Regions from separate parts of the Arthrobacter sp. SIMBA_036 genome, predicted to be linked through region 4. Evidence: riboswitches for the same ligand, from Rfam matches in the RefSeq annotation. Region 4 holds a riboswitch; each other region holds the start of a gene.
The links. Region 4 has a riboswitch for cyclic di-AMP ahead of SB659_RS09885 (hypothetical protein). Riboswitches for the same ligand answer to the same signal wherever they lie in the genome.
Positions count from the first base shown of each region.

Region 1: linked by a shared signal. The riboswitch ahead of SB659_RS04515 (M23 family metallopeptidase) and the one ahead of SB659_RS09885 (hypothetical protein) in region 4 are both predicted to bind cyclic di-AMP.
Region 2: linked by a shared signal. The riboswitch ahead of SB659_RS08720 (hypothetical protein) and the one ahead of SB659_RS09885 (hypothetical protein) in region 4 are both predicted to bind cyclic di-AMP.
Region 3: linked by a shared signal. The riboswitch ahead of SB659_RS11445 (hypothetical protein) and the one ahead of SB659_RS09885 (hypothetical protein) in region 4 are both predicted to bind cyclic di-AMP.

Region 1 is NZ_JAWRXG010000002.1:397,879-401,240, reverse strand. It holds gene serC (phosphoserine transaminase) at 1-281, opposite strand, end outside; gene SB659_RS04520 (metal-dependent transcriptional regulator) at 582-1,277, shown strand; cyclic di-AMP (ydaO/yuaA leader) riboswitch at 1,419-1,660, shown strand; gene SB659_RS04515 (M23 family metallopeptidase) at 1,665-2,489, shown strand; cyclic di-AMP (ydaO/yuaA leader) riboswitch at 2,628-2,794, shown strand; gene SB659_RS04510 (C40 family peptidase) at 2,856-3,362, shown strand, end outside.
Region 2 is NZ_JAWRXG010000005.1:124,865-128,226, forward strand. It holds gene SB659_RS08715 (FAD-binding protein) at 1-569, shown strand, start outside; gene SB659_RS08720 (hypothetical protein) at 675-1,469, opposite strand; cyclic di-AMP (ydaO/yuaA leader) riboswitch at 1,473-1,656, opposite strand; gene SB659_RS08725 (copper resistance protein CopC) at 1,773-2,408, opposite strand; gene SB659_RS08730 (NCS2 family permease) at 2,525-3,362, shown strand, end outside.
Region 3 is NZ_JAWRXG010000007.1:143,821-147,182, forward strand. It holds gene SB659_RS11440 (PucR family transcriptional regulator) at 1-178, shown strand, start outside; gene SB659_RS11445 (hypothetical protein) at 323-1,426, opposite strand; cyclic di-AMP (ydaO/yuaA leader) riboswitch at 1,441-1,590, opposite strand; gene SB659_RS11450 (ATP-dependent DNA ligase) at 1,786-2,850, shown strand; gene SB659_RS11455 (DUF6480 family protein) at 2,871-3,131, opposite strand; gene SB659_RS11460 (alpha/beta fold hydrolase) at 3,254-3,362, opposite strand, start outside.
Region 4 is NZ_JAWRXG010000006.1:70,964-74,325, forward strand. It holds gene SB659_RS09875 (response regulator transcription factor) at 1-155, shown strand, start outside; gene SB659_RS09880 (ATP-binding protein) at 159-1,652, shown strand; cyclic di-AMP (ydaO/yuaA leader) riboswitch at 1,761-1,944, shown strand; gene SB659_RS09885 (hypothetical protein) at 1,949-2,827, shown strand; gene SB659_RS09890 (glycosyltransferase) at 2,999-3,362, shown strand, end outside.

The DNA.
Region 1 (3,362 bases), on a different contig from region 4:
TCCACCAAGCCGAAGGCTGCGATGTCCCAGAACGCCGTCGAACCGCCTACTCCCAAGACGACCTCGTAGCCCTCCGGGGCACGGAAGAACTCGCTGAGGCCTTCGCGGACCGAGCCCACCAGGTTCTTGACAGGGGCCTGGCGGTGCGAGGTGCCCAGAATGGTGGTGGCTGCGGCAGACAATGCCTCGACCTGTTCCGGACGGACCTTGGAGGGTCCTGCGCCGAACCGTCCGTCCTTGGGCAGCAGGTTGGCGGGAATGGTGATGCTGGTGTCGCTCACGTTGGCTCCATGGGGTATCGGTTAGAGGGGGGTCGTGGCAGGTGGCATCTACTGCCCCTTCGACTCCCCAATTCTGCCCGAACACCCTCCTTGGCAGGAACCTGGAGTTGTCATAGTCCGCCACGTGGAACGCACGCAGAGCATATGCAACCGTTCCCCGTTGACGGAATTATCAAGAGTAATTCCTAATAAGCTAGGCTGGTCTTGCGTTAAGGGCGGGCGAATCAAGCCCCGCCCACCGAGTTGGGCGCGGTACGGTGGAGCTACGCAAGAGACTGCGTTCGAGGAGAGCTGAGCGGGATGACGGATCTGATCGATACCACTGAGATGTATCTTCGGACCATTTTGGAGCTTGAAGAAGAGAACATTGTTGCCCTTCGCGCACGCATTGCCGAGCGTCTCCGACACTCCGGCCCCACCGTGTCACAGACCATCGGACGAATGGAAAGGGACGGCCTGGTCATAGTTTCCAATGACCGCCACCTGGAACTGACCCAAGCGGGCCGTAAGCGGGCCACCGAAGTTATGCGTAAGCATCGGCTGGCCGAGCGGCTCTTGGCAGATGTGATCGGATTGGATTGGGCCTACGTCCATGACGAAGCCTGCCGTTGGGAACACGTTATGAGCGAACGCGTCGAACGCAGGCTTTACGAGCTTCTCGAGCACCCCACCGAATCTCCCTACGGCAATCCGATCCCAGGGCTCGAAGCAATCGGTGGTTTGGCCGCCGTCCCTGCGGACCGCCCGGATGTCAACCTTCTGCAGGCCATGGACGGTTACGGCTCCGATTCGCGGGTGCTCATCAGCCGCCTCGCCGAACCTATCCAAGTGGAGCCGGAGCTGTTGACCCAGTTGGATGAAGGTGGAATCCGGCCAGGAGCATTAGTGTCACTGGAGCGAGTGGGCGAGTACATCTCCGTTCGGGTCCCCGGCATTGAAGGCGCCTTGGAACTTCCTCCCGAGGTCGCCGGCCACGTCTTTGTTTCCCTCGGCTAATACGCCGGGCAACATTAAGCGCCGCTGCAATTCTCCTGCTGTGGCAGGACTTGCCATCACTATTTCCCTGTTGATAACGAATTTATTACTGGGGGACTTAATCCCCTATAGTTGATTATTGGCGCCGATACCAAAGCGTTACCTGATCCGGAGCCGAACTCTGCCAGCGGATCAGGTGTTCCACCCCTTACTGGCAGAGGCGGGGGAACCACTAGCGGCTGTCTAAAGAAGCAGCCTTGGGGTGAAGTCCGCAGCAGAAGTGCCCACTGATACAGGTCCTCTTGGGGATACCTGTGTGCCGTGAGCGCTGAGCGCGGGCCGGGTCTTTGAACTCTCTGACTCGAATCCGACAGCTAACTTCGCAGGCTTTTCAGAGAGGAATAGAGTTTGACATCGCAGAACGTCAGGGGCCGCCGTCGCGCATCCGGCCCTGCTGCTGAGGTGGGGCCTGCCCGCGTTGCTACGGAAATCCGGCCCCGCGAGGCCAGCCGCCAGCGGCGACGGAAAGGTCCGCTGCGTCAAGTGGCCGACTTCGCCGCAGCCAGCGGAGTAGGTCAGAAAGCCGGCATCGCCCTTGCTGCTACCGGCTTGGCGCTGACAGTCGGCCTGCCAGGCACCAGCCCGATGATGGCTACCTCGGACTCTGGCCAAACCGAGTCTGCGCTGTCTGTAGCCGGTACCCAGCCGGAGGTATCCGCAGCGGCATCGGCCAAAATCGACTTCAGCCGTGCTGCCGTTTCCACGGCAGCGGATCCCGATGGCAAGCTGAAGCAGCTACTGAGCGCCCAGTCTGTGGCCAGCATCCAGCGTTCATCGTCCCAAGGCACTTTGGGTGCCCCCTTGGACACGCTTGTCACCGCATCGCCGTTCGGTTACCGCGTCAGTCCGCTGACGGGCGGCACCGGTGACTTCCACCGCGGCCAAGACTTCGTGGCGCAGTGCGGCACCGCGGTCCATGCTGCCGCGGCCGGCAAAGTAACTTTCGCAGGATGGCACGAGTACGGTGGCGGCAACCGTGTGGTCATAGATCACGGAAACGGCTTGGAAACTACCTACAACCACCTGTCGTCCTTCAACGTCAAGGTGGGCCAGACGGTCAGCCGCGGCGACGTCGTGGCCCTCAGCGGCACCACGGGAGCCTCCACAGGCTGCCACCTCCACTTTGAAGTCCAGGTCAATGGCGAAGTCGTTGACCCCATGGGCTGGCTCTGACCAACGTGATGGCCATCTCTCGATTCCATGAGGCCGCTCGTGACCTGAATGTGACATTCGCGTTCAACTGTTGTACCGTACATAACGCATCGGCTTTTTAGGGGGCCGGTGCACTTGAGTGGATTGCCTAGCTCTGCCACCGCTCGAGTTCCGTTCGCAAAATCGTCTGGCAGGGGCGGGGGAACCACTTCTGGTCTTCGCAAGAAGGCCTTGGGGTTAAGTCGCAAAGCTTCTCTGAAGCAGCGCGGCCGGATGACTCCCATCCGAATCCGACAGCTCACCTCGCAGGCATTGGGAGAGGCTACCTACGTGTCATCACGCACTACCCCTGCGCGCCACCGCGCCCAAGCGGTTCGTAAGAACCCCTTGAACACTCTTTCTACGGCTGTTTCTTCCAACGCAGGTACAGTAGGCCGCCAGGCCGTCGTGTTGGCAGCAGCCTCCGGTCTCATTCTCAGCGTTGGTTTGCCCGCGCAGGCTGCCGACACCGGCGTTTCCGCTTCGGAAGCCTCCGGTACCCAGCAGATGGTAGCCACAGCAGTGGTAACCGCGGAGCCCACCGCCACCGTTGCCTTCGAGAGCCCCGTTGTGGCCACGCAGGAGGCTCCGAAGGTTGTCCAGGCAGTTGCCGAGACTCCCGATGCCTCAACCCAGGCCGCTACAGGCGCCACGAACAACGCAGGCACGTCGGAAACTGTTACCGCACAGTCGGCCGTAGCCAAGGATGGCGTTTCCAGCGCCGCAGCTTCGGGCCTGGCAGCAATCGCCTACACCGGCATCGGCCACCCCTACGTTTGGGGCGGCACCACGCCCAACGGTTGGGACTGCTCCGGCTTCACTCAGTGGGTCTACGCCCAGGCCGGCATCAGCATC
Region 2 (3,362 bases), on a different contig from region 4:
CCGCTTCCGGACAGAACGTCAACACGGGAATGCTTCAGCGATGCGACGCGGGTGACCCTGGAACCATCCAAGAACGCCACGAGATCCTCCGGCACTTGCGCAACTACGCCGCCAACCACCACATAGATGTGCGCAATGCCACGCGTGCACTCCGCCTTGATTTCCTCGGGCGTGAACCATCCGCGCAACTCGGTTACGGGCTGTCCAAAAGCTTCACGGGGGCTGCTGCCAACGCGGCGTTGGAGCTCTCAGGCCCCATGGAAGCCGCCCCGCGCCAATGGGCTGTCCATACAGCGGACGGCATTCTGTTGGCGGATCACATAGTGGTGACGCGCTGCGCACAAAGCCAACTGCGTCGCATGCTGTCCGAACTGGGGATCGCCCTGGGCCAGAACTTTGCCACGGCCATGCGTGCCCTGGGAATGCACCTCGTGGGCGTCGGTGAACTCATTGCGCCCAGCCCCAAGGAGGTGCTCCGGCAAGCCAAGGCCGTGGGGCAGGCGATTTCGTCAAAGGTCGCTTTGCCTGGCGGATCCCTTTCCACTGGCTCCCGTATGGCCATCGCCTGAGACTTAATCGCACAACTGCGAACACCAAAGACCGGCACGGTCGAAAGACGCTAGTCCTCCACCATGCCGGCCTTTGGTTTGCTGCCTAAAGCTGCAGCCTGAAGCTTATGCGCCCGCGCGCACGTACGTGACAGGTCCGACGGCGGTCATCCAGCTAACAGGGTGGATGCCGGTCTGGTTGCCGTTGATGCCACCGCTGATGGCCTGACCGTTGCCAATGTAAATGGCAACGTGACCGGACTGGACGATCATGTCGCCCGGCAACGGTGAGCTGACTACCTTGCCGTAGTTCAGGAACTGCAGGGGCGCGAGGTCCCCAACAGGGATGCCAGCCGAGCCAAGGGCCCTTTCCACCATGGCAGTGCAATCCTGCATGATGCCGATCTGCGCGTATGCCGAGGCGACCATGGCGGCGTTTACACCGCTGGCCGGCGCGGCGGCCGCAGGAGCTACAGGCGCTGCAGCCGGTGCGGCTGCAGTGGCCTTGACGGCAACGGGTGCTGGAGCAACAGCTGCGGCGACTGCCTTCTTGGCGACCGGGGCCTGAGCGGCGGGAGCGTCGACGACGGGGGCCGGCTTTTCGACGACCGGGGCTGCCTCGGAGGCAACAGTGGGACGCTCGAAGTTGACGGTTGCCGTAGCTGCAGCGGTGACGACCTGGTTAGGCGCCCCGGTGACGTGTTCCGCTACGGTGGCGGGGCTGGAATCCCGCTGAACGGGCGGCTCGGCAGCGTGTGCCGCTACGGTGCCGGTCAAGACCAAGCCCGACGCCGCGGCGATCACGGCGGCCTGGCGACCAGCGCCGGACGCGTTGCCGGCAACGGCCTTGGAGATGGAAATAAAAGGATTAGGACGTACGGTGTCCGCCTTACGACGGCCGCGAAGAATGCGTGAAGACATGAAAGAGCCTCTCCCGATGCCTGCGAGGTTAGCTGTCGGATTCGGATGGGAGTCACCCGGCCACGATCCCCCGCTGTGCAGCGGAAGCCTCGTGGCTTCACCCCAAGGCACGCTCGAAAGCGACCTAAATTGGGTTCCCCGTCTCTGCCGTGGTTTGTCTGCGAACGGATTCCGGGACTGCGGCAGAGCTAGGCAATCAGTCCGGAAGTGCCCGCTACGTGGAACAGGCACAGTTACAACCGTACGGGATCCTTCCGGCAAAGTCACATTTCTGTAACGGACAGGCTTCCTGCTCAGGCTTCCCTACTCAGGCTGGTCGTCGCCGTCTGCCTCGTCCGGGACTGCCAGTTTGCGGCGCGCAGTCACTGCCAGGTACGCCACTATGCCAACTGCGACCACAGCCAGGCCCACTATGCTCCAAGGAAACGGCTCGGACGAGTCCTGGGCACGCACGCCCTCGCCCGCCCGAGGCGCACTGCTGCTGCCGGGAGCCGCTTCGCCCGCAGTCGGGACCGCCGCCAAGGCGGACGGCACCGCAGCGCCGCCTGCCGACGTCGTACTTCCAGTGGTTGCCGTGAAGCTGAAGGTGCCTTCAATGGGATGCGAGTCGGAGCTGACCACGCGCCATACAACCGTGTATTTGCCCGCCGGGGCACCGGAACGCAACTTTTGCACGGCTTGGTTGTCGATTATTTCGACGGCGCCGTCCGCCCAGTTCTGCCCGCCCTCGCTAACGGTGACGCCGGATCCGATGGCCAGCGGCGGGTTGTTGAACGTGATCGAAACCGACGCTGGAACCTCTGCCACGGTGGCACCGTTCGCTGGTGCCGTTGACTCAGCGACATCGTGCGCGGACGCTGGCGCTGCTGAAAACAGCAAAGCGCCGGCGAAGGCAAGAGCTGCGACGACGGCGGCCAGAAGCGTGCGGGTTGTACGCATTTGGGGCGGTTTCTCCTAGTGTTGGCTTCCTTACAGAGTAGGCGAATGGTCACAGGCACCCGCTCCGCGGGGCATAGGATTTGATAGCACACTCCCCCCGAACCCCGGAGACCTTCATGCTGAAACAAGGTTCTGCCCTTGACCGCTACTTCAAGATCACCGAACGCGGATCCACGTACTCGCGGGAAATCCGGGGCGGGTTCGCGACGTTCTTCGCCATGAGCTACATCGTGGTTTTGAACCCTCTCATCCTTTCGGGCGCCGATTCCGGCGGGGGTACCTTGGGGTCGGCTGCTGTTGCGGCGACCACTGCCTTCGTTGCAGGCATCCTGACAATCCTCATGGGCGCCTGGGCCAAACACCCATTTGCCTTGGCCACCGGCTTGGGCGTTAACGCCTTTGTAGCGGTCACGGTTGCCACGCACCCGGGCCTTACCTGGCCGGACATGATGGGTTTGGTGCTCCTCTCCGGCCTGACCATGCTGATCCTGGTCCTGACCGGTTTCCGGACGGCTGTGTTCAAGGCAGTTCCCGATGCCCTAAAGACCGCGATCGTGGTGGGCATCGGCTTCTTCATTGCCTTGATCGGGCTCGTGAATGCTGGCTTTGTCCGCCGGATCCCCGACGCCGCCCACACCACGGTTCCCCTGGGGCTGGGCGTTGATGACAAGTTGCTCGGCTGGCCCACACTGGTGTTCGTCGTCGGGCTGATCCTGACCATCGCCCTGGTTGTCCGCAAGGTCCGCGGTGCGATCCTGATCGGCATCGTGGTGTCCACCGTGCTTGCGGCCATCCTCGAATTCACGCTTCACATCGGCCCCAGCTTTGATGGGAAAAACGTCAACCCCCGCGGCTGGTCGCTGGTAGCACCCACCATCTCGCAATGGGGTGCCCCCGATCTGTCCCTGATCGGCAAAGCCAACCCTGTAGGTGCCTTCCAACACCTCGGCTTCA
Region 3 (3,362 bases), on a different contig from region 4:
CAACGACAGCTCGGTCCAAGATGTCGCCACCAAGCTTCACCTTCACAGAAGCAGCGTCTACAACAGGCTCGGCCGCATACGCCAACTCATTGGCGCAGATCCCGTGAATGGTGCGGTTCGGCTTGAGTTGCACGCAGCGTTGAAGGCACGGCGCTGGGCCGGCAGGCCGAGGATCTAGTCCCGTGACCCTGGGCCTCTCAGGAGCGCTGGAGTCGTTGGCAGCTCCAGCGGCCAATTCGGCCCCGAACCAAGGCCGTCCGGCTCGCGCGGCAGTACCGGCCATGCCAGCCAGTGTGTCCGAACGCTGTAGGCAGTCGAGGGCTCATTTGAGCGCCTTCTTGACGGTGCCGAGAAGGGATCCCAGCGCCGACTGCCCCGAGGATTGCGGTGCAGGGCTCGGGGCCTGGGTGGCGGTGGGCTGAGGTGTGGGTGTTGCCGTGGGGTGCTGCGTTGAGGTGGCAGTAGGCGTCGAGGTGGGCGGCTGTGCTGGGACGTTGTCCGAAGCCGCGCCGCTAGCAACTGGCTGGGCAGGAACAGGCTGAGCAGGAACAGGCGCGGGTGCGGCTGGCGTGCCCGGAGCTGCTGGTTGGGCTGCCGAAGGAACCCACACTGGCGGCGCAAGGGAAACTGTGGGGGTGCCGGAGGCCGCGGGCGACGACGACGCCGCGGTATCCGGCGCGTCCGGAACAGTGGCAGCTTGGCTGACATCGGATGACTCCGCAGATGGCGTTGCACCCGATGAGGCAGCCACAGCGGATGCGGTGCTGGAACCACCGGGAACACCGGAGATCGAGGCCGTGGTTTGTGCAGTCGTGTCACCGGCGCCGCCGCCGCTGGCGTCCGTGACCTTGCTTTCGCTGCCGAAGAACGGAAGATCGAGAGCCTGGCCTACCGTGCCCACAGTCAAGGCGAGCCCCAATGCCCCAGCCACCATGGCCATGCGCTGGCTCATGTGGCGGACTGACGCGGCCTTGTGTAGTACCGCGTATGGTTCGCGACTGTATTGGCGCGGCCGGTGGTGCGGAAGCGCTGAGACCTCGGCCGTTTGGAGCGGGATGGCTGCCGTGACTGCTTCAGTAGTGGCGGGCTGAACGGCCGGAACGATTGGAATCTGAACTGTGGCCAGAGCTTCGGCGGCTAGGGCTTCTCCGGCCAGAGCTTCGGGGACGCTCGCGGTTTCCTCGAACGCGGTTTGCCTGGGCTGGGGCTCCGCTGCGGCGGGTCGTTCGGCGTCAACGGCTTGGCTGGCGTCGTCGTCGATGCCCACGCCGGAAGCGTGCTCGCGTTGCCGCTCGGCGGCACGCCGTGCCGCACGGGTCATCGGTACTGCCGGGTCGGCAATTGCGGGACTGTCAGTGGACGCCCGACGGCGGCCGGTTGGTTTGGCGCGCTCGCTCTCACGCAGGGCGCGTCGCGGCTGATCCATGGTTGGGGACATGGTTGTTGCCTCTCGACGCCTTCGAGGTTAGCTGTCGGGTTCGGACGAGGCCGTCCGGCCGCGGCTGGCGGCTACACCCCAAGGGCTTGTCGGGGAACAAGCCCGGAACACTGGGTCCCCCGTCTCTGCCGTGGGTCTAGCGGAATCCCGGATTGCGGCAGAGCTCGGCGTCAGCCCGGAAACGGCCCAGCGGAGTTCCGGGTCGCCCTATGAAGTTACCCTAGGCGGAAAACAAAGTCACATTAATGTAACGGCTGCGCGGTCGTCACAGGTCCCGCCCGCAACACGGCCGGATATCCATCGCCGAACACTAGCTTCACTGGGCCAGGGCAGGTAGACATTGACCTATGGACCTGCCCGTGATGCCGCCCGTCTCGCCCATGCTCGCCAAGTCAGTCCCTGACATCCCCGATGTTGGGCACTACGAGCCCAAGTGGGACGGCTTCCGGACCATCGTCTTCAAGGACGGGGACGAGATCGTCCTCGGCAGCCGGAATGAGAAGCCCATGACCCGGTACTTCCCGGAGCTCGTGGCGGCGCTGCAGGGGAACCTTCCGGACAAGTGCGTCATCGACGGCGAGATTGTCCTGATCCAAGGCAACAGGCTGGAATTCGAGGTTCTCCAGCAACGCATCCATCCTGCCGATAGCAGGGTCCGGATGCTGGCGGAGAAGACCCCGGCGTCGATGGTCGCCTTCGACATCCTTGCGTTAGGCGACGAGGACCTGACGGGTCGGCCTTTTTCGCAACGCCGAGCAATCCTGGAGCAAGCACTCTCCACGGCCGAACCCCCTGTGTACATCACCCCCGCAGTGACCGACTTGGAGAGGGCCAAGGAGTGGTTCGTCCAACTGGAAGGCGCAGGGCTGGATGGCGTGCTGTCCAAACCACTTGACGGCACATATCAACCCAACAAGCGCGTCATGTTCAAGACCAAGCACGTGCGAACCGCGGACTGCGTGGTGGCGGGTTTCCGTTGGCATAAGACGGCAAAGGTCGTCGGGTCCATGCTGCTGGGCCTTTACGACGACGACGGGCGGCTTCACCACGTGGGGGTGGTGGCATCGTTCCCCATGGCCAAAAGGGAGAGCCTGGTGGCCGAGTTGGAACCGTACCAGGTGGACCTCGGCGACCATCCATGGGGTGAGTGGGCCACGCAAGATGAAGCGGCGGGTGGTTCCAGGATGCCTGGGGCCCAGAGCAGGTGGAGCGGCGGCAAGGACTTCTCTTTCGTCCCGCTTCGCCCTGAACTGGTGATCGAAGTGGCGTACGACTATATGGAGGGCGATCGTTTCCGGCACACCACCCAGTTCCGGCGGTGGCGGACCGACCGGACACCCGGTAGTTGCACCTACTCCCAGCTGGAGGAACCGGCCGATTACGATCTCGGCGAGATCCTGAAGCTCACGTAGTCTACGGGGTAGCTACGGCGTTACTCGTCGTGTCCTTGATCCATGCTCATACTGTCCTCGGCGGGCGGGGTTTCACCTGGCGGGACGCCCCCTCCCGGTTCCAGCCCGGTGATGTTGCCGTTGAGGGGGTCGGGGTTTGCCGAGGCAGCGGGATCATCATCGCGATCCCGGCGCATCTCCGGGTCTTCATGGATGCTGTCCGCTGAAGCCGTGGTGTCCACGGGTCCCTTAGCGCCGGTTACGCCGAAGCCTTGTGTTTCTTCCTTCGAGTCCTTGGTCACGAGCAACCCTTTCGTAAGCAAACTTACTATTGCGTTGATATGGCCAGCCTAGCCGGGCAACACGGACCCAACAAGGGCAGGCGGGGTGACCGGCCGGCGTCGTACACTTCCAGGGGCGCCGCTCAGCGGTGGCGGGCCGTCGCGGAGACGAAGCTCCGAATGGCGTCGGCCACTGCCTTGCGGCGCATATGCTGGGCCACATGTCCGACGCCGGGAATCTCCACCAAGCGT
Region 4 (3,362 bases):
AAATCCTGGACAGGGTGTGGGACTACGATTTCGGTGGCCAAGCCAACATCGTGGAACTGTACATCTCCTACCTGCGCAAGAAAATCGAAGCAAACCATCCTCCAATGATTCACACCGTGCGTGGCGCGGGGTACGTCATCAAGCCCGCGGACTAAGAATTGACCACACTCTCAGGAGTAGCCAAGACCCCGCACCGTAGCTGGCTCAATCCATCGACCTGGCATTTGCGCACCCGCTTGGTCCTCGTAGCCATGGTCCTTTTGGTCGCCATTTGCGGTGCCGTGGGGCTGGTGAGCTACGCGTCCATGGACTTGGTTTTCAATAAGCAGCTCGACATGCAGCTGGCACAAGCCTCGGGCCGCGCGAACGACTTCGGAAGGGCGCCGTCGAACTTTCCCTCGTCCGGAAGGCCTGACCCGCTGGAAGCGCGTGGCCAAGGCGCAGGAACGCTCAACGCCCGCATCAGCGGAACCACGGTCAGCAGCTCCGGGCTCATCGATGCCGGCGGCAACCGGGTGGCGTTGTCCTCCGCGGATCAGCAAGTACTTTTGTCACTCCCCCGCGGGAACCTGCCCGTGGACCGTTCGCTCTCCAACGGCGACTACCGCCTGGTCGCCGTCGAAACCCCCTACGGAGACGTGATCGTGACAGGCCTGCCGCTGGCTGACAAACAAAGCACAGAGGCTTCGCTGGTATGGACCATGGTCCTTGTGTCGTTGGGTGGCCTTGTCTTGATTGGCCTCGCAGGCACCGTGGTCATTCGACGGACCATGCGTCCGCTCGAGCAACTGGCCGACGTCGCCACCAAAGTATCCCGTCTGCCGCTCGACGCCGGTGAGGTGGCACTGGGCGTACGGGTGCCGCCTTCGGCCGCGCATCCAGGGACGGAAGTGGGCAGCGTCGGCTATGCCCTGAATCAGATGCTGGACAACGTAGCGAACGCCTTGGAAGCCCGACAGCAAAGCGAAACCAAGGTCCGCCAATTCGTCGCGGACGCTTCCCACGAACTGCGCACGCCGCTCACTGCCATCCGTGGCTACACAGAGCTGCTGCGGATGACGGAAACTTTCACCGATGACGGCCGCAAATCGTTGGCCCGCGTCCAAAGCCAGTCGGAGCGCATGACCACGCTGGTAGAGGACCTGCTGCTGCTGGCCCGCTTGGATGAGGGACAACCCCTGCATGTCACCGATGTGGACCTCACGCAGTTGGTCATTGAGACCGTCAATGACGAGAAAGTCATGGCACCGGACCATCACTGGCAACTGCGGCTTCCCGATGAACCGATCTCCGTCCGGGGAGATGCGACGCAACTGCATCAGGTGATGGCCAATTTGCTCTCGAACGCCCGCAAACATACCGATCAGGGCACTACCGTGGTGACCGGTGTATCGCTTTCGGCAGACGGCAGCGCCGTGGTCTCCGTGACGGACAACGGCCCTGGCATACCCGAGGACTTTCAACGCCGCATCTTCTCGAGGTTTGCCCGTGCAGACGCTGCCAGGTCGGGGTCCGAAGGTACCTCGGGGCTGGGTCTGTCCATCGTCGAGTCCATAGTCCGAGCACATGGGGGGAACGTGGAAGTGACATCCCGTCCGGGACGGACGGAGTTCGCCTTGCGTCTTCCGTCAATGAACACCGGACTGACGTAACGAAACGAGCAAGCCGACTCTCCGCAATCGTGATCTCTGTTACCTAAATGTGACTTTGGGCGAAGGGTCCTGTACCGTCGAAAGGGTGGGTCGCTCCAACTGGCCCACTTCCGGGATGCGCCGAGCTCTGCCACTTCCCGGAGTCCGTTCTTCTTTGAGGCAGAGACGGGGGACCCAGAGTCTCCGGGCCAGGCCTAGTGCCGGCCCTTGGGGTGAAGCCGCAGCGTGATGCGCGGCCGGATGACCTCATCCGAACCCGACAGCTAACTCCGCAGGCGCTGAGAGGCAATCAAACCATGTCTGAATTTAACGATCAGGCGCGCCCTTCCGCGCGCCACCGTGACGAACACAGCACACCCCTGACCAAGTCGCAGTCCGTCCTAAAGAACGCTGCCCGCCGGGGTAAAAGCGGCTACCGCATGTCGGTAGTGGCCGGCGTTATCGCCGCAGGGCTGGGTGTTGCATCGCTGGGCCAGGCCGCGAATGCGGCGTTCACTCTTCCTGAAATGAGCAAGGCAGCGGAGACCCAGTCGTCCGCACAGTCTGACAGCAAGGCTAAGGACGCTGTGGCACAAGCTGTAGCAAAGGCCGACGCCGCCAGGCAGGCCGCTGCAGACAAGGCCGCTGCAGACAAGGCCGCTGCAGACAAGGCAGCAGCTGACAAGGCTGCGGCAGATAAGGCAGCAGCGGACAAAGCTGCTGCCGACCAAGCAGCAGCAGCGAAAGCAGCAGCTGACAAGGCCGCTGCGGACCAAGCCGCTGCCGCACAAAAAGCTGCTGCCGATGCTGCCGCCAAGCAGGCGGCTGACGCTGCCGCCGCCAAGACCGCTGCTGCCGCGCAGGCTGCCGCCACCCCCGTGGCTGTAGACGATCCTGCCGGCGCCAAGGCCTATGCAGCAAGCATTCTCTCCAGCTACGGCTGGAGCCAGGGCGAAATGACCGCCTTGGACGCCCTGTGGGAAAGGGAATCAGGATGGCGGACCACCGCGACCAACGCTTCCAGCGGTGCCTACGGCATTGTCCAGTCCCTTCCCGCTTCCAAGATGGCTACTGCCGGCGCTGACTGGCAGACCAACTACCAGACCCAAATCAAGTGGGGGCTGGACTACATCAAGCAACGCTACGGCTCCCCCTCGGCTGCCCTCGCGTTCCACTTGGCCAATAACTGGTACTAAACCACCACGGCTAACCATCGCCGCACTGGCCCTGATTGCCGCACTGTCCCTGCATGTCCACTACAGCATCCGCTGCAGTAGGCACTGGGGACGGTGCGGCAATTCCGGTTTCACAGTCACATCACAGCTTCCGCCTAAAGCACTCATACGAGGCTGCCCCACGCTGGATACATGACGCTCACAGATCCGGCAACAGGCGCACCACCAAGCCCACGTCAATGGGACCCGGCATCCTCCGCTGTACCGCTTGCGCAAGCGCGGCGCTCTCCGGTTGATACCCACACCGCCGTTCCGGTCCTTGACGTGACAATCCCGGTCCACAACGAGGAAAGCGACGTTGAAGCCTGCCTCCGCAGGCTGCACGCGCACCTTGCGGACACGTTCCCCCACAGCTTCCGCATCACCGTGGCCGATAACGCAAGCACGGACAACACCCTCCGGATCGCGGAAAGACTTGGCCGGGAAATCCCGGAAATCGCGGTGATGCGATTCGAGGAAAAAGGCCGTGGAAACGCGCTGCGGCAAGTATGGCTGG